3 regions of the Pseudomonas petroselini genome follow, and region 3 is predicted to be linked to each of the others. Evidence: predicted binding sites of a transcription regulator. Region 3 holds the regulator's gene; each other region holds the start of a gene.
What was found. The regulator sigma-54, encoded in region 3, starts transcription at its own class of promoters, with help from an activator protein. The targets are predictions, from matches to a motif close to ANTGGCATNNANNTTGCTNT.
Positions count from the first base shown of each region.

Region 1: the regulator sigma-54 is predicted to act here: its motif matches at 1,672-1,691, upstream of ACI512_RS26490 (flagellar hook-length control protein FliK).
Region 2: the regulator sigma-54 is predicted to act here: its motif matches at 3,661-3,680, upstream of flgB (flagellar basal body rod protein FlgB).

Region 1 is NZ_CP173614.1:5,754,732-5,761,193, forward strand. It holds gene fliL (flagellar basal body-associated protein FliL) at 1-54, opposite strand, end outside; gene ACI512_RS26490 (flagellar hook-length control protein FliK) at 276-1,622, opposite strand; gene ACI512_RS26495 (Hpt domain-containing protein) at 1,959-2,318, opposite strand; gene ACI512_RS26500 (fused response regulator/phosphatase) at 2,349-4,067, opposite strand; gene ACI512_RS26505 (STAS domain-containing protein) at 4,064-4,369, opposite strand; gene fliJ (flagellar export protein FliJ) at 4,634-5,083, opposite strand; gene fliI (flagellar protein export ATPase FliI) at 5,087-6,445, opposite strand; gene fliH (flagellar assembly protein FliH) at 6,435-6,462, opposite strand, start outside.
Region 2 is NZ_CP173614.1:6,061,940-6,068,401, forward strand. It holds gene ACI512_RS27910 (hypothetical protein) at 1-381, opposite strand, end outside; gene flgE (flagellar hook protein FlgE) at 686-1,990, opposite strand; gene flgD (flagellar hook assembly protein FlgD) at 2,022-2,747, opposite strand; gene flgC (flagellar basal body rod protein FlgC) at 2,764-3,207, opposite strand; gene flgB (flagellar basal body rod protein FlgB) at 3,211-3,618, opposite strand; gene cheR (protein-glutamate O-methyltransferase CheR) at 3,927-4,754, opposite strand; gene ACI512_RS27940 (chemotaxis protein CheV) at 4,798-5,730, opposite strand; gene flgA (flagellar basal body P-ring formation chaperone FlgA) at 5,813-6,462, shown strand, end outside.
Region 3 is NZ_CP173614.1:1,803,591-1,810,052, reverse strand. It holds gene mlaE (lipid asymmetry maintenance ABC transporter permease subunit MlaE) at 1-57, opposite strand, end outside; gene ACI512_RS08445 (ATP-binding cassette domain-containing protein) at 57-866, opposite strand; gene ACI512_RS08440 (KpsF/GutQ family sugar-phosphate isomerase) at 1,189-2,163, shown strand; gene ACI512_RS08435 (HAD family hydrolase) at 2,164-2,688, shown strand; gene lptC (LPS export ABC transporter periplasmic protein LptC) at 2,697-3,269, shown strand; gene lptA (lipopolysaccharide transport periplasmic protein LptA) at 3,256-3,789, shown strand; gene lptB (LPS export ABC transporter ATP-binding protein) at 3,789-4,514, shown strand; gene ACI512_RS08415 (RNA polymerase factor sigma-54) at 4,700-6,193, shown strand; gene hpf (ribosome hibernation-promoting factor, HPF/YfiA family) at 6,341-6,462, shown strand, end outside.

The DNA of each region.
Region 1 (6,462 bases), 3.0 Mb from region 3:
CTTGAGCTTACCTTTGCCTGCGGGTGCTTTTGCTGCGTCGTCGCTCTTCGCCATGCCAATAATCCGTCACTATTCGGGGATTCATAGATCTACGGAAAGGCAAGAGCAAGTGTTATGCCAGAGTTGTCTGAAGTGGGGGACGTACGGACGCGGCAAGTCAAATTGTGGGAGGGGGCTTGCCCCCGATAGCGGTGTATCAGTCACCCATGTTTCAGCTGACAAACCCTCATCGGGGGCAAGCCCCCTCCCACATTTCATCCGGCGCAAAAATCAGATCAGGCGTAGTAGTCGACGGCGCTGGAGCCGATCACTGTCGACGTTACCGGCGCTACCGCTTCAGCCACATCAACAGGGCTACCGCTGTCGCCGTTATCGCCACCCCGACCGCCGCTGCTGCTCACGCCACGGGTCTGGGCCTGTTGTTGCTGCTGCTCCTGGCCACGGGACTGGTCGGAGACGTTGACGTCCACCTGCCCCATGCCCTGCTGGGCAAACATCTCCCGCAGACGGCCGGACTGGCTTTCCAGCGCTTCACGCACCACCGGGTGGGCGCTCATGAAATTGACTTGGGCCTGCTGGTCGGCGGTCATGTTGACCTTGATATCCAGGCGGCCGAGCTCAGCGGGTTGCAACTGGATCTCCGCCGACTTGAGGTTGGCGCTGGACAGGTACATCACACGGTTGACGATTTCATCGGTCCAACCGCTCTGGTGCATGGCCAACGGCGCATTGGTCACCGGCGGCAAAGCGTTCGCCGTTTTCGGCGTGGCCGCTTGCGTCAACGCAGCCAGGCGGTTGGCGAAGTCATCGACACGGGTGTCGCTGCTGGCGTTCTTCAAGTCTTTAAGGCCGTCTTCGATCAGCCCGCTGAACGCCTTGTCGCCGCCCTGGTCGGTGCTGTCCTTGGTGGCTTGCTGGTCGACCATATTGGCCAGGCCAGCGGCAAAGTTCTGCGCGGCGGTCGGCTGATCCTGGGTCGGTGCCGGTGCCGGTGCGGCCTTCGCCGAGGCCTGGCTGCTGGCCGACACATGCCCGCCCTGCTCCATCGCCAGGCGCACGGCCGGCATGGCGTCCAGGGGATCGGCCTCCGGATCGAAGGCCGGCTTGGCCGCCTCGGTCGCGGCGACCGGCGCTGCAACCACCGGCTGAGCGTTGTCATCCTTGGCCGTGGTGACGGGCGCCGGAGTCTCAACCGGCACCGGCACGGCCACCGGGGTGACGGTGGCAATCAATGCCGGGTCGACCACCGGGTCAACCGGAGGCTGCTGCACCAAGGTCGGATCGGCCGGCGCGTCGTCATCTTTGCTGGCGCTGTCGTCGGTCTTGGCCGGCGGGCTGGCAGGCAAGGTATTGCCGCTATCGGCAACCGCTGGTGTGCTGGCGGCAGGCTTGTCGTTGCCTGATGCCGGCTTGGCGCTGGCGTCGGAAGGCTTGTCCCGCGTGGGTTTGGGCGAGTTGTCGTCGGCTTTGGCTGCGGGTTTGGAGCCTTGGCTGGCGAACACTTGAGCGAAGCCAGGGCCCTTGTCCCGTGGGTCCGCAGCCACCGCCGGTTGATTGGCGGCGGGCGCTTGAGGCTTGGCCGCGGGGGCAGCCTGCAGGAGGGAATTCGGGGCGACTGGCATAGGTAAAGGTCTCCACTGCATGGGGATCGGGGATGCAGTATCTAGAGGTAGAGCAAGAGTTGGGCCAGGTTTTGATTTTACGGTGTACCTATCCGTTGCGTACCTATCCGTTGTGTGGGTAACGGATGAAAGGGGTCCGCCCCAACACTCGGCACCCCGATTGCAATGTGTCAGCTAATACACCTGCAACTACCCCCACTGCTATCGGGAGCAAGCCCCCTCCCACATTTAACCGAGATCGACAGTAAGAACCTGGCAGGACGACGGGTTAGCCGCTGTAAGCGCGGCCCCCTAAGTGGCCGTTACCGCAGCAACGGATATGTACACAACCTCAACTCAAATCTGAAAGCGCTGCCGCTCCGTCTCATACAACGGCTTCACCAACGCAAACTCTCGATCAATCTGGTCCACCAACTCCCCCAAATCACTAATCCCAGCCCCAGCCCCAGCCCCAACCGACTCAACCTCCAGCCGCTGGCACAACTGCGCCAACCGCACTGCCCCAAGGTTCCCACTGCTCCCCTTGAAGCTATGCGCAATCCGCCCCAACGCCTTGGCATCATCCCTGGCCTTACGCAACGCTTCGACGCGTTTCTGGGAGTCATCAAGAAAGGTATCGAGCAACTTGGGATACTCACCCTCCATGACTTCCTGCAAACCCGACAACACATCAGGGTCCAGATGTAGATCAACCACTTGCTCGCTCCTTGATCAAGAATCGACGGATTATGCCAGAGCCTCCCAGGAAAACTCCACGCAGACACTGCGCCCGCCATCGGACCAGCGTACAGCGCTGCTCAACTGACGCACCAGGCTCAAGCCCCGGCCAGACAGACGGTCGATATCCAGCGGCCGCGCCAGCACCTGTTCCACGTCGAAACCAAGCCCGCTGTCTTCGACACGCAGGGTCATCGTGCCACCCGTCTCGGTCGGCACCACCTGCACATGCACGCGTATATGGCCGCTATCAAGCTGCGCCAGGCGGTCATTGCGCTGGCGGTAATACTCGGCAAACCCGTCGGCATCGCGCTTGAGCCGCGAATCCAGGCCCAGTACGCCATGCTCCAGGGCATTGGAGTACAACTCGGCCATCACGCTGTAGAGCGCCCCGCTCTGCTCGCGCAGGCCGTGGATCTCCAGCAGCAGTTGCAGCAGGTACGGCAATGGGTTGTAACGCTTTAAGGTCTCGGCGCGGAATTCGAAACTCACCGACCAATCCAGCGGGCACGACTGCCCGCTGTCGGCATACAACGGCCCGCTGGCACGCAGTGGCGGCCCGGCTTGCAGGGTGATTTCCACCATGCTCACGTCATCCCGTGCCTCACCTCGAAACGCCGCCAGGGCCTGTTCGATCGCTTCAAATAAACGATCAGGCTCGCGATTGGCAGCGAACACCTGCTGCAAGCGTTCGGCGCCGAACAGCTGGTCATTGGCGTCGGCGGTATCCAGCACCCCATCGGACAACAGGAACACCCGGTCGCCCAGGGCCATGGGCCAGACTTCGGTGCGGTCATCAAAGGTTTCGGCCGACAGCACCCCCAACGGCAGATGCCGCGACGCCAGCGGCGTACGCTTGCCGGTCGCGACTTCATGCACATATCCGTCAGGCATGCCGCCGTTCCACACCTCCACCACCCGCCGCTGCGTGCTCAGGCACAACAGGGTGGCGCAGCAGAACATGTCCACCGGCAGGATGCGCTTGAGCTTGGCGTTCATCTCGCGCAGGGTCTGCGCCAGGCCGTAGCCCTTGGCGGTCATGCCATAGAACACCTCCGCCAGGGGCATGGCGCCCACCGCCGCCGGCAAGCCGTGGCCGGTGAAGTCGCCGAGCAGCACGTGCATATCGCCGGACGGCGTGTAGGCGGCCAGCAGCAGGTCGCCGTTGAACAGCGCGTAGGGCGACTGCAGGTAGCGGATATTTGGTGCGGCATTGATACAGCCGGAATGCGCGACCTTATCGAACACCGCCTTGGCCACCCGCTGCTCATGCAGCAGGTAGTCGTGATGCTTGGCGATCAGGTCGCGCTGCTGCAAGACCGTGGCCTGCAGGCGGCGCAAACGGTCCATCGCGTTGATCTTCGCTGCCAGGATGAGCGGGTTGTAAGGCTTGGGCAGGAAGTCATCACCCCCCGCATCCAGGCACTGCGCCAGCGCCTCGCTCTGGCGCAGTGACGTGAGGAAAATGATCGGCACCAGCGCCTCCCCCGCCAGTTGCTTGATCTGCCGCGCAGCCTCAAAGCCGTCCATCACCGGCATCAGCGCATCCATCAACACCAACTGCGGGCGCTCACGGGTAAACACCTCGACCGCTTCAGCACCGTTGGTGGCGGTGAGCACCTGGTGGCCCTGGCGCCGGATAATGGTCGACAGCAACAGCAAATCGGCGGCGCTGTCTTCAGCGATCAATACACTCAGCGCTTGCGCAACCGGGGCCAGGACGCTCAAGTGAGGTCGAACAATTTGTCGAAGTTGGAAATGGCGAGGATCTTGCGCACGTCGGAGTTGCTGTTGACGACCTGAACCTCGGCCTCATCGCCGCCGGCATGGTCACGTAACAGCAGGAGCATGCCCAGCGCGGAGCTGTCCATGTACGTGGTGTCCTTCAAGTCCACCACGTAGATCTCGGGCACCTTGTAAAACCGTTCGTAGGCGTCACGAAAGGCTTGATGGCTACCGAAATCGAACCGCCCTTTGACTGAAATCGTCAACTTCTTCCCATCCAGGGATACATCTGACTCGACTGACATGTGACTGCTTCCTTGTCATTGGCAATGACACAAGGTTTAGCAGGTGAACCGGCTATGGGCAACACACCACATCAAATGTGTATGGGCTATGCATTATTTGTAGTGAGCGGGCTTGCCCCGCGCTGGGGGGGGCGAAGCCTCCCCCAAAAAGGCCATCGGGTTATTCAGGTAAAACGCGGTGTCAGGTTTTAGGGCCGCTTCGCAGCCCAGCGCGGGGCAAGCCCGCTCACTACACGCGTGTGTCATCGCAGGTAAGCCCGCGCCTTAATACTGTTCTTGGCGTGGAAGGCGCTGAGAGAGTTCGTCGAGCAGCTTTTGCTCGCGTTTGTCTTCAAGTGCCCGCGCTTCATCGATATAGCGCTGCACCAGCTTGCGCAGGCCTTCGACCCGGGCAAACGCCGCTTGCCAGCTCTCGCGCGCTTTATCGAGGTTGTTCTGGTGCCACGCCAGGCTCTGGCGCTGCTGGCCGACGGCCGTTTCCAACTGGTTGAGAAAGCCCTGGTAACCCATCAACCACTGGCCCGACACGCCTTTGGCGCCGCGTTCGATCCATTGTTGCTGGTATTCACCGCGAAAACGCTCCAGGTCGCCGAGTTTACTTTCCGCCAGGCGCACCTGGCCCTGGAAATAACCCAGGCGCTGAACGGCGGTTTTCTCGGCCTTTTCGGCCATGTCCACCACCGGAGCCAGGCGTGCGGCGCGGCTGTTGGCCATGGCTTAGCCGCCCGGCGCGGGGGCGAAGATCGACTGCAGGTGCGCTTCGCTTTCGCCCATGCTGATCTTGTCGTTGAGGCCTTGGCGCAAGTAGGTCACCAGTTGCGGTTGCAGGGCGATGGCCAGGTCGGTGTCGCGATCACCGCCGGCCACGTAGGCGCCGACACTGATCAAGTCGCGGCTTTGTTGGTAGCGCGACCACAGTTGCTTGAAGTGTTGCGCGCGGGCCATGTGTTCCGGGGTGACCACCGCCGGCATCACCCGGCTGATGGACGCTTCGATATCGATGGCCGGGTAGTGCCCTTCTTCGGCCAGACGCCGCGACAGCACAATGTGGCCGTCGAGCACGCCCCGCGCCGAGTCGGCAATCGGGTCCTGCTGGTCATCGCCTTCGGACAGCACCGTGTAGAACGCGGTGATCGAGCCCCCGCCCGCCTCGGCATTACCGGCGCGTTCCACCAGTTTGGGCAACTTGGCGAACACCGACGGCGGGTAACCCTTGGTCGCAGGCGGTTCGCCAATGGCCAGGGCGATTTCCCGCTGGGCCTGGGCAAAACGCGTGAGCGAGTCCATCAGCAACAGGACGTTCTTGCCCTTGTCGCGAAAATACTCAGCGATGCGCGTGCAGTACATCGCGGCGCGCAAACGCATCAGCGGCGCATCGTCCGCCGGCGAGGCGACCACGACAGAGCGCTTGAGGCCTTCTTCGCCGAGGCTGTGCTCGATGAATTCCTTCACCTCACGGCCCCGCTCACCGATCAGGCCCACCACGATGATGTCGGCCTCGGTAAAGCGCGTCATCATGCCCAGCAACACCGACTTACCCACGCCGGTACCGGCGAACAGGCCCAGACGCTGGCCGCGACCGACCGTCAATAATCCGTTGATGCTGCGAATACCCACGTCCAGCGGCACGCTGATGGGGTTACGGTTGAGCGGGTTGATGGTGGGGCCGTCCATCGGCACCCAATCTTCGGCCTTCATGCCGCCCTTGCCATCCAGCGCGCGACCGGCGCCGTCCAATACGCGGCCGAGCATGCTCATGCCCATCGGCAGGCGGCCGGTGTCGGCCAATGGCACCACGCGGGCGCCGGGGGCAATGCCCGCCAGGCTGCCCACGGGCATCAGGAAAATCTTGTTGCCGGAAAAGCCCATCACTTCGGCTTCGACTTGCACCGGGTGGTAGCTGTCGTCGTTGATGACCATGCAGCGGCTGCCCATGGCCGCGCGCAGGCCTTCGGCTTCGAGGGTCAGGCCGACCATGCGCAACAGGCGCCCTTCGAGGATCGGCTGGCCGGGCAACGCTGTGGCTTCGGCGTAACCGCTCAAGCGCTTGGCGAAGCTGGTGCGATCAAGGCGCATCGGCGGCGTCCAGGTCC
Region 2 (6,462 bases), 2.7 Mb from region 3:
AGCTTCTCTGCCCATGCCGGGTTTTTTACCTGGGTTGCTAGGGTCAGGCTTGTAATCAAAGTGGCGCGCGCCCTCGGTAAAGGGCTTGTTGGTCATCGGCTCACTGCCGCCGAAATCGTTCGGATTAACCCTGACGCCGCCACCGCCACCGCCACCGGGTGATGGCGGAGACGGGGGCGGAGTAACGCCCTCATCCTCCTCAGGGAACAACTCTTTCAGCAATCGCTTGAGAAACTCAAGAAACTGCTGATCAGCCTCGTCGATCAGCTTCTTAAGGATCTCCTTGAATTTTTCATCACCCAGTTGCTCGCGCAGCTTGTTCAATTTATCCCGCGAGTCTTGAACCGTCTGCGTCTTGCCTGTTTGCTGCGCCTCAAACATTTCGTTGAGCAGCTTTTTGACCGCAGTTACCTCAGCAGTGGGCGTGACCGGTGTGGCATCCCCTCGCACGACACCCGGTAAAGGAACTGCCCGCCCAGCACCTGGCCCAAAAACGCCTGAACTCCACATATTCCGTTCCCCTTGATTGGTGAACCTCCTGGGCTCTGATCCGATCAGTGGCAAGACGGGTAATAGGCGTTCCTTACCGGGCAATTCAGCGCGTAACCCTAGGTGTCGCGGGCTATATTCCTACACGCAAAAAAAAGCCCCTCTTACGAGGGGCTTCTTGTAGAGCATTGATGCATCAGGTCATCTGAATGATGGTCTGCATGATCGTGCTCTGGGTGGAGATGGTCTTGGCGTTCGCCTGGTAGTTGCTCTGGGCCTTGATCAGGTCCACCAGCTCGTTGGTCAGGTTGACGTTGGAGTTCTCCAGGGAGTTGGCCACGATCGAACCCAGGGTACCGGCTTGCGGGGTGTCATAACCTGGCTGGCCCGAGGCGAAGGTCTCTCTCCAGGTGGTGCCGCCCGAAGGCTGCAAGCCTTGTTCGTTGTTGAAGCTGGCCAGGGAGATCTGGCCGATGGCCTTGCTCTGCTGGTTGCTGAACGTGGCGAACAATACGCCGCTGCCGTCGATTTTCAGGCCGGTGATCTGCCCGGTCGCGTAACCATCGGTGGTCGGCGGGTTGCGGTAGCTGGCCGAGTTGTACTGGGTGACGTTACCCAGGTTGACGGCAATATTCGGCGCTGTAGCGTTGTTTGGCGCCCAATTACCGTTGGTCACCGTACCCGGCACCCAACCCGTGAGCGTCAAGGTTGTGCCGACCACGCCTGTACCGGTGACACCCAGAAGCTTACCGGCACCGTCAAAGGTATAGGTCGCTGGCACGGGGGCGGTGGCGCCGGTGGTTGTAGGCTTAGTGCCATCCAGGTTACGGCCGTCGATCAACGTGTAGGCCTTCCACTCGTTGGGGTTCGACTTCACCATGTACTGCACCATTTCGTGGGAGTTACCCTGGGCGTCATACAAAGTGGTGCTGTTCTGGGTGGTGAAGGTGCTCGTGTCAGTAGGATCAAACAGCTTGGTAGTCTGGTCGATCACCGGCGACGACGAGTTCAGGTTACTGGTGGAATCCACCTTGGTGGACGCCTTGGGTGGCAGGTACGACAGGTTCAGTTGCAGGTCGGTCAAGCCGCCCTTGACGATGTTGCCGTCCGCGTCCGCGGCGTAGCCTTGCAAGCGCGAAGTGCCGGTATTGTTGGTGATATAGCCGTCTTTGTCGGCACGGAAGGCACCGCTGCGGGTGTACTCCAGCGAGCCGTCGCTGCCCTTCTGAACGAAGAAGCCACCGCCCTGGATCGCCATGTCCAGCACGCCGCCGCTGTTGTTGACGTCACCCTGGGTGAACTGCTGGGACACGGCCGCCAGGTTTACACCGTTGCCGATGCTGTTCTGGCCGGTGCCCAGTTTGGACGCGGCGTAGATGTCCGAGAATTCCGCGCGGGACGACTTGAAGCCAGTGGTCGCGACGTTGGCGATGTTGTTGCCGGTCACGTCCAGTTGTTTGTTGGCCGCATAGAGGCCGCTAAGGCCGATATTAAAAGACATGTTTCTCTCCCTCTGCCGTATTTAGCCGGCTCTATGTACCGATAGTCTGAATTTGCGACAGCTTGACGCTGCCCATGCCACCTGCAAGGTTCAGCAGCATCTCGCCGCCGGTCTTGCTCAAGGTCACGCTCGTTACCGTCGCAGGCAACGAAGTGGCCAGGGCGACAGCCTCGCCCTTGTCGTTCTTGGTAGTGGCATTGAAGGTGTAGGTGCCCGCAGGAGCGACCTCGCCATTTTCGTTCTTGCCATCCCAGATGAAGCTTTGGGTACCGGCGCTCTGGGCCCCCATGTCGAGGGTGCGCACCACAGTGCCATCTTTGTCGGTGATCTTGACGGAGACGTTGCCCACCGCCGAGGTCACCGCCACGGAACCGTTCATGCTCTTGCTGGTGTCGACCATGGCCTTGTCGGTCTGGATGATGATCGACCGCCCTACCAGCGACGACGCCTGCAGCGCTTGCGAGGAGCTGAAGTTGCTGGAGATGTTATTCACCGAATCGTTCAGGGTGTTGATGCCTTCCAGGCTACTGAACTGTGCAAGCTGGGCCACGAACGCGCCGTTGTCCTGGGGCGACAGCGGGTTCTGGTTTTTCAGCTGGGTCACGAGCAGTTGCAGGAACGCGTCCTTGCCCAGCGACTGGTTGCCCGTCGCCGACTTGGCGGCGTCGCCGACGCTGCTGTTGTCCGTTGCAGTCTTGACCTTGGAATTGAAAAGGTCCTGGACTGCCGTGTTGTTACTCGTATCAACGATGGCCATTATTTGGCGCCCCTTATCACTGACCCAGGGTCAGGACCTTTTGCATCATGGTTTTGGCGGTGTTCATCATTTCCGCATTGGTCTGGAACGAGCGGCTGGCGGAAATCATGTCCGCCATTTCCTCGACCACGTTGACGTTCGGGTAGTACACGTAGCCTTTTTCGTTGGCCGCCGGGTGGTTAGGCTCGTAGCGGGCCTCCAGATTGCTCTGGTCTTCAACCACACCGAGTACCTGCACGCCGGAGCCTGCGGCACCTTGGTCCTGGAACAGCGAGTCGCTGCCGCCGCTCTGGCCACCCTGGAACATGGTGGCGAACACCGGGTGACGGGCGCGGTAGGTCTGGTCAATGCTCGAAGACACGGTCTCGGCGTTGGCGATGTTACTGGCGACGGTGTTCAAGCGCGTGGTCTGCGCGCTCATGCCACTGCCGGCAATATTAAAAACACTGGACAGGGACATGGCTTACTCTCCGCGCAGGGCTGACATCAGCCCTTTGAATTTGCTGTTAAGCAGGGTGAAGCTGGCTTGGAAGTTCACCGAGTTCTCGGCGTAGGCCGATTGCTCCAGCTGCGCGTCGACGGTGTTCTGGTCGATCGACGGCTGCATCGGCGTGCGATACAGCAACGACTCGTCACCACTGCTCAGGCCTTGCGCTTCAATATGACGGCTGTTGGTCATGTTCAAGGCGAAGGTGCCGTTCTTGGTCTTGTCCTGCTGGGCGGCGAGCACGGCAGAGAAGTCCAGGTCCCGAGCCTTGTAGTTCGGGGTGTCGGCGTTGGCAATGTTGTTGGCCAGGACTTCAGCACGCTGGGCGCGGAAGCCCAGGGCTTGTTCGTGGATACCGAGCGCTTTATCGAAGCTGATGCTCATGGCGGAAACCTTTAGGCTGACCTGCTTTTCGTTAACAGGGTTATAGCAAGGTGCATGCCAATCTGGTGAAGGCCCGTATATCAAGGGCTTGCGAGGCGGTTGCCGGCGACGATGCCAGAAAAGCGGCAAGCGATTTCCGCGTGGCGCCAGTAAAGCGGCAATGGGGAGTTGCCGCTCTCTTGAAATTTGCCGCAAAAAAATGTGGGAGGGGGCTTGCTCCCGATGACGGTGTGTCAGTGATAGCTATATCAACTGAACCACCGCCATCGGGAGCAAGCCCCCTCCCACATTGATCGAGTGCGATCGTCTTACTTGGCCTGGTAAATGATCCCAGGGCTGCACTGCACCATCTGGTAATGGTCCGGCAGGCCATTCAACGCTTCGGAAGCTCCGAGGAACAGATAGCCGCCGCGCTTGAGCGTGCCGTGAATGCGCAGCAGGATGTCTTTCTTCACTTCGGCCGAGAAGTAGATCAGCACGTTGCGGCAAAACACCATGTCGAACTTGCCCAGGCTCGCGTAGCTGTCGAGCAGGTTGAACGAGCGAAACTCCACGCGGCTCTTGATCGGCGCCTTGACCGCCCAACGCCCGGCCCCTTTGGAGTCAAAGTAACGTTGCAGGCGTTCCTGGGACAAACCACGGCCCAGGGCCAGGCTGTCGTACTCGCCGGTCTTGCAGTTGGTGAGCATGGTGCCGGACAGGTCGGTGGCAACAATTTGCGCGCCTGCCTTTAACTGGCCCATGTTGGTTCGCTCGAACTCATCGATGGACATCGAAATCGAATACGGTTCCTGCCCCGAGGAGCAGGCAGCAGACCAGATGCGCAGACGCTGGCCCGGGCTGGCTTTGATAGCTTCCGGCAGCACTTTGCTCTTGAGCACTTCAAACGGATAGGTATCGCGAAACCACAGGGTCTCGTTGGTGGTCATGGCATCGACCACCATCTCCTTGAGCCCACTGCGCGGCTGCCCCTGGATGCGCTGTACCAGCTCACCCAAAGACTTGATGCCCTGCTGCTCCATCATTTTGTTGAGACGGCTGGATACCAAGTACTGCTTGTTTTCACCGAGCAATATGCCACAGGCTTTTTCCAGGAAGACCCGGAACTGTTCAAAATCCAAATTACCCGTAGACACTGATACCGCCTCTTAAATCGTAAGACCGCCAGGGAAAAGGCCCCTAGCTATGATCTGCTGCCTTGATCCGGTCGACTACCCGGGATGCCAGGTCATCAGGACGGAATTTGGCCAGGAAGTCATCGGCACCGACTTTCTTGACCATCGCCTGGTTGAATACACCCGACAACGAAGTATGCAGGATGATATGCAATTTTTGCATGCGCGGATCGTTGCGTATCTCGGCCGTGAGGGTGTAGCCGTCCATTTCCGGCATCTCGATGTCAGAGATCATCATCAAGAACTCTTCCTCCGGCTTCTTGCCTTCATCCACCAGCTTGCGCAGGTAATCCAGCGCCTGGCGACCATCGTTGAGCGCCACCACTTCGACGCCGACGGTTTGCAGGCAACGGGTCACCTGTTTACGCGCCACCGAGGAATCGTCCACCGTCAGTACCCGCAGCGAAATAGCCTTGTGCGCGGTTTCGGCGTCCACCACACCGACGGAAATCGATTCGGACGTGGGCGCGACTTCGGCGAGGATCTTCTCCACGTCGATGATTTCCACCAACTGGTTATCGACCCGCGTCACCGCCGTGAGGTAGTGATCGCGACCGGTGCCCTTGGGCGGCGGATGGATCTCCTCCCAGTTCATGTTGACGATGCGCTCCACCGAGCGCACCAGGAAACCCTGGGTCTTGGTGTTGTATTCGGTAATGATCACGAACGGGTTCTCGCGGTCCTGCAACCCAGCAGAACCGGTGGCCAGGGCCAAATCAAGAATCGGAATCGTCGCGCCACGGATGTTAGCGACGCCACAGACCACAGGGCTGGACTTGGGCATGATGGTCAACTTGGGGCACTGCAGCACTTCCCGCACCTTGAACACATTGATGCCATACAGCTGCTTGCCATCCAGGCGAAAAAGCAACAACTCCAGGCGATTCTGCCCTACCAGCTGTGTGCGCTGGTTTACTGAATCCATTACTCCTGCCATGCCTTGACTCCTACGCTAAAACCTTTGGGGGTGCGATGCGCACCCAACACTAAACGGCACGAGCTTTGCTATTTATTGGTTTATGGATATTAAAACGACAGTTTCCCGACGCCCTGGTGCCCGACGATTGCGCAGATTGCTCTGCGCCGCGATGGCATTGCTTGCTGTTAGCCTGGGCACCACGGCCCGTGCCGATAACGTCACATTGCCTGATCTACTTATCGGCGTCACTCAAGGCTTTCTTGAGTTCACTGTAGAAGATTATCTGGCAACCACTCAGACGCCGGGGCGTTATGAAATCCAAGTCAACCAGTTGGACCCGCGTTTACGCATGCCAATGTGCGACAAGGAATTGACAGCCACGCTGGAAAGCCCCGCCCAACCCATCGGCCGCGTGACGGTGAAGGTGCGTTGCGACGGCGCCTCGCCCTGGACAGTGTTCGTGCCGGCACAGGTCAAACTGTTCCGCGATGTGGTGGTGGTTGCCCGGCCAATGAAACGCACCGGCATCATTGGTTTCGAAGATGTGGTACTGCGCGAACGCGACATCAGCATGATCAGCCAGGGCTACCTGACCTCCCTGGACCAAGCGGTCGGACAGAAATTAACCCGACCAGTGGTAACAGACCAAGTCATCACCCTGGTGCATCTTGAACAGGCAGAGGTGATTCGCAAGGGCGATCAGGTGGTGATTTCCGCCAGCAGTGGCGGGCTGAACGTAAAAATGCCGGG
Region 3 (6,462 bases):
GTCGATGCCCGAGCGACCGAAAAGGCGAACCTTTTCGATAAGAGATGTCTTGCGCATCAGCGCTTCCCCAGAAGATCTGAGCGGTAATCCGCTGCCGGAAAGTGAAAAGGCACAGGGCCATCAGGATCGCCGGTCATGAATTGGCGAATGCGCGGGTTATCAGCGTTCATCAGTTCTTCGGGCGTGCCCTGCCCCAGAACCTGGCCATCGCCGACGACATAGAGGTAATCGGCAATGCTCGCGGTTTCTGCAAGATCATGGGAGACCACGATGCTGGTGATGCCCAGTGCATCGTTGAGCAAGCGGATCAGGCGCACCAACACGCCCATGGCGATAGGGTCCTGACCGACGAAGGGCTCGTCATACATGAGGATCTGCGGGTCGAGGGCAATGGCGCGGGCCAGGGCCACACGACGCTTCATACCGCCGGACAGTTCGTCGGGCATCAGGTCGATGGCACCGCGCAGGCCTACGGCCTGCAGTTTCAGCAACACAATGTCACGAATCATTTCGTCAGACAGTTGGGTATGCACACGCAGCGGAAACGCCACGTTCTCGAACACATCAAGGTCGGTAAACAGCGCACCGCTCTGGAACAGCACGCCCATGTGCTTACGCGCGTCGAACAGATCGCTGCGCGACAGCGTCGGCAGGTTCTGGCCGTTTACCCACACTTCGCCGGCACTGGGCCGCAATTGCATGCCCATCAGGCGCAACAGGGTGGTCTTGCCACTACCAGAAGGCCCCATGATGCCCGTGACCTTGCCGCGCGGAATGCGGATATCGACGTTATTGAAGATGCTGCGCGTCCCGCGCTTGAAGGTCAGTCCCTTCAGCTCGACCGCGTAGGCGTTATCGGCACTCATCTAAACTCCTTGGGATGCAGCCTCTCACTCAGACACCACGCTTGCGACAAACGTTTGCATCAGCCGCACAATAGTTGCGCAATCGATGGCCACATGGGCAGAGCGGACCGAACTGGCCGCGAACTATATCACTGCTGGTGCAGGGCGCCCAAGGCCGGAACAGTGCTTGTTCAGATCCGGGACAGGGAAAAAACGTTGCCAGCTATGTTACTAAGGAGGGAATCCCAAGCGCACCGCGAACAAACCCTGACGAACTTGCGTGAGGGAATTGATCATTACCGCTATAATCGCCGACTTTTCGTCAGGCTATACGATTTCAGACATGAGCCAATCCAGCGACCTTATTCAATCCGCACAACGCACCATCCGCCTCGAGCTTGAAGCCGTAGAAGGCTTGCTGGCGCATATCGACGCAGATTTCGTACGCGCCTGCGAGATGATTCTGGCCAGCAAGGGCCGCGTTGTCGTGGTCGGCATGGGCAAGTCGGGCCACGTTGGCAACAAGATCGCCGCCACCCTGGCCAGCACCGGGACCACCGCGTTTTTCGTGCACCCCGCCGAAGCCAGTCACGGCGACATGGGCATGATCACCAAGGATGACATCATCCTGGCGCTGTCCAACTCCGGCAGCACTAACGAAATCGTGACCCTGTTGCCGCTGATCAAGCGCCTGGGCATCCAGATGATCAGCATCACCGGCAACCCGGAATCGACGCTGGCCAAGGCCGCCGAAGTCAACCTCAACGTTCACGTGGACCACGAAGCCTGCCCGCTGAACCTGGCGCCGACTTCCTCCACCACTGCCGCCCTGGTGATGGGTGATGCCCTGGCGGTGGCGCTGCTGGAGGCGCGTGGATTTACCGCCGAGGACTTTGCGTTTTCGCACCCGGGGGGCGCCCTGGGCCGCCGCCTGCTGCTGAAAGTGGAAAACGTCATGCACTCGGGTGATGAGTTGCCCCACGTCCAGCGCGGCACCCTGCTGAAGGACGCGCTGATGGAAATGACTCGCAAGGGTTTAGGCATGACGGTGATCCTGGAAGCCGATGGCCGCCTGGCCGGGGTGTTCACCGACGGTGACTTGCGCCGCACCCTGGACCGCACCATCGACATCCACACCGCCAGCATCGACGCAGTGATGACACCTCACGGCAAGACCGCGCGCCCCGAAATGCTGGCAGCCGAGGCCTTGAAAATCATGGAAGACCACAAGATCGGCGCACTGGTGGTGGTCGATGGCGACGACCGCCCGATTGGCGCCCTGAACATGCACGACTTGCTGCGTGCGGGAGTGATGTAAATGACCAGCGACCTGTTGCAACGCGGTAAAAACATCAAGCTGGCGATTTTCGACGTTGACGGCGTGCTGACCGATGGCCGCTTGTACTTCCTCGAAGACGGCAGTGAATTCAAGACTTTTAACACCCTCGACGGCCAGGGCATCAAGATGCTGATGGCGTCGGGCGTGCAAACGGCGATTATCAGCGGCAGAAAAACCCCCGTTGTGGAACGTCGCGCACAAAACCTGGGGATTCCTCACCTGTATCAGGGCCGCGAGGATAAACTGGTGGTTCTGGACGAGCTTCTTGGCCAACTCAACCTAAGCTATGAGCAGGTCGCCTACTTGGGCGATGACTTGCCCGACTTGCCGGTGATCCGCCGAGTGGGCCTGGGCATGGCGGTCGCCAACGCGGCAGCCTTTGTTCGCGAGCACGCCCATGGCATCACTACCGCCCGTGGCGGTGAAGGTGCCGCACGCGAGTTCTGCGAGCTGATCCTGCGAGCCCAGGGTAGCCTTGAAGCGGCCCACGCCGCCTACTTATAGAGCGTTTTATGCTGAGCAAAAAGATTCGCAACTTCCTGTTATTCGGGGTCATCGCTGCGCTGTTCCTGGCGGTGGGCTACTGGAATATCAGCCCGGAGCGCTTTCTCGACCAGCCTGCCGCACAGGTTGACGAAGGCGCTATCGACTATTACGCCACCAATGCCAAGAGCGTGCAGTTCCTGCCCGACGGCAAAGTGCAGTACGAGATGACCTCGGACAAGGTCGAACACGTCAAGGCCAGCGAAGTCACCCTGCTGACCAACCCCGACATGAACATTTACCGCGGTACCGAGTTCCCATGGCACGTCACCAGCAAACGTGGCGAGGTCAACCCGGACGGTACCGAGGTGGAACTGATCGACTCGGTGCGCGTTGCGCGCACTGACGATAAAAAACGTGAGACCGTGATTACCAGCAGTCGCATGACCGTATTCCCGCAGAAGCAATATGCGCAGACCGAGCAAGACGTTAGAATCGACGGCGCTGGCGGTGTATCGACTGGCAAGGGAATGAAAGCGTATTTGAAAGAAAGCAGGATACACCTGCTATCGAACGTAAGAGGACAGTATGAGGCTCGTTAAAACTCTCCCTATTTTGCTCGGTCTGGGCGCAGCACTGGGAAGCGTGAGCGCCTGGGCTCTGCCGAACGATAGCCAGCAACCGATCCACATCTCGGCTGACGATGCGCAGTTGGATGATAAACAAGGCGTCGCCACCTATACCGGCGGCGTGATCATCACCCAAGGCTCGATGAAGATCACTGGTAATACCGTGACCCTGACTCGCACCCCGGCTGGCGACATTGATGTGGTGACCTCGGTCGGCAACCTGGCTTACTTCGAACAGAAGCAGTCCGCTGCCGATACCGGTCCGATGAAGGGCTACGGCAAGACCATCCAGTATCACGCCCAGCAGAACCGCATCGTACTGATCGACCAGGCGAAAGTACTCAGCCCGGACGGCAACTCCACGGAAGGTGAAAAGATCACCTATGACACCGTGAAACAGATCGCTAACGCCGGTCGCGCCAATGGCAACAAGGTCACTGCACCTCGTCCACGGATCGACATGGTCATCCAGCCGAAGAAGAAGGCCGAGTAATGGCAACCCTGAAAGCCCAGCATCTGGCCAAGGCCTATAAAAGCCGTCAGGTCGTGCGCGACGTCAGCCTGTCGATCGACAGCGGCCAGATCGTCGGCTTGCTCGGCCCTAACGGCGCCGGCAAGACCACCTGCTTCTACATGATCGTCGGCCTGGTCCAGGCGGATCAGGGCCGCGTACTGATCGACGACCTGGACGTGAGCCACCAGCCGATGCACGGCCGCGCCCGCGCCGGTATCGGCTATCTCCCGCAGGAAGCGTCGATCTTCCGCAAACTGTCGGTCGCCGATAACATCATGGCCATCCTCGAGACCCGCAAGGAACTCGACCGTGACGGCCGTCGCAAGGAGCTGGAAAGCCTGCTGCAGGAGTTCCACATCAACCATATCCGCGACAACCTCGGCATGAGCCTGTCCGGCGGTGAGCGTCGCCGTGTGGAAATCGCCCGCGCCCTGGCCACTGCGCCCAAGTTCATCCTGCTGGACGAACCGTTTGCGGGCGTCGACCCGATCTCGGTGGGCGACATCAAACAGATCATCCATCACCTCAAGGCCAAGGGCATTGGCGTGCTGATCACCGACCACAACGTCCGTGAGACCCTCGATATCTGCGAAACAGCGTATATCGTCAACGATGGCCAGCTGATCGCCGAAGGTGATTCCGCCACCATCCTGGCCAACGAGCTGGTCAAGGAAGTGTACCTGGGTCACGAGTTCCGCCTGTAAACACCGTGGTGTCACGGCTGTTCGCCAAGGTGCGCGGGAGTCAATGAAAACCTCCGGATTTTTATTGTTACCGCGCTCTAGGCAAAGCCCCCGACATCAGGCATATAATTTGCTTATGTTTGGCGCTCACGCGCCCTGTCGTGGATGGCGCATTGCGCCGGCGAATAAGGTGTTAAGCCCCTGCCATGAAACCATCGCTAGTCCTGAGAATGGGCCAGCAGCTGACGATGACACCGCAGCTGCAACAGGCCATCCGCCTGCTCCAATTGTCGACCCTGGACCTGCAACAGGAAATCCAGGAGGCCCTGGAGTCCAATCCGATGCTCGAACGCCAGGAGGAAGGCGACGACTTCGATAATGCAGACCCGCTGGCCGATAATATCGAGCAAAAACCCAATCCCGACGTGCAGGAACCCTCCTACCAGGAAACCGCCCCTACGGTGGATAACCTTGAGGAAGGCGACTGGAACGAACGCATTCCCAACGAGCTTCCGGTCGACACGGCCTGGGAAGACGTCTACCAGACCAGCGCCAGCAGCCTGCCCAGCAATGACGATGACGAGTGGGACTTCACCACCCGCACCTCCGTTGGCGAGAGCCTGCAGAGCCACCTGCTGTGGCAACTGAACCTTGCGCCGATGTCGGACACCGATCGCTTGATCGCCGTGACCCTGATCGACTGCATCAATAACCAGGGTTACTTGGACGAGACGCTCGAAGAAATTCTTGAAGCCTTCGATCCGGAGCTGGATATCGAGCTGGACGAGATCGAAGCCGTCCTGCACCGCATCCAACAGTTCGAGCCCGCCGGCATCGGCGCACGCACCCTCAGCGAATGCCTGTTGCTGCAATTGCGCCAGTTACCGGCCAAGACCCCCTGGCTCGCCGAAGCCCAGCGCCTGGTGACCGATTACATCGACCTGCTGGGCAGCCGCGACTACAGCCAGTTGATGCGCCGCATGAAGCTCAAGGAAGACGACCTGCGCCAGGTCATCGAGCTGGTACAGAGCCTCAACCCGCGTCCTGGCTCACAAATCGAATCGAGCGAAGCCGAATACGTGGTTCCCGATGTGATTGTGCGCAAGGACAACGAGCGCTGGCTGGTAGAGCTGAACCAGGAATCGGTGCCGCGCCTGCGGGTGAACCCGCAATACGCCGGCTTCGTACGTCGCGCCGATACCAGTGCCGACAACACCTTCATGCGCAACCAGTTGCAGGAAGCGCGCTGGTTCATCAAGAGCCTGCAAAGCCGCAACGAAACCCTGATGAAAGTCGCCACCCAGATCGTCGAGCATCAGCGCGGCTTCCTGGAGTACGGCGACGAAGCGATGAAACCGCTGGTGCTGCATGACATCGCCGAAGCGGTCGGCATGCATGAATCGACGATTTCCCGGGTGACCACGCAAAAATTCATGCATACCCCTCGGGGTATTTATGAACTGAAATACTTTTTCTCCAGCCACGTCAGCACCTCCGAAGGCGGTGAATGCTCGTCCACGGCGATCCGCGCGATCATCAAAAAACTGGTTGCTGCTGAAAATCAGAAAAAGCCATTGAGTGACAGTAAGATCGCTGGTTTACTGGAGGCACAAGGCATTCAGGTCGCCCGTCGAACCGTCGCCAAGTACCGCGAATCCCTTGGGATCGCGCCTTCCAGCGAGCGTAAGCGTTTGATGTGACGGGCGGGCCACAGCGTTCCGGGATGCGTTTTAAAACTCGCCTAGCGGCGATCAGGCAAGATCGACGCGCAGGCAGTTTTAAAATGCAGACCAGTGGCGGGTATTCCTACCCGTCGCGTTATGCACTGGCAACGAAGGAGAAGCTGTATGCAAGTCAACATCAGTGGACACCAACTGGAAGTTACCAAGCCCCTGCGTGAGTACACCGAAAGCAAGTTGAACAAGCTTGCGGGGCATTTTGACAAGATCACCAACGTGCAGGTCATCAT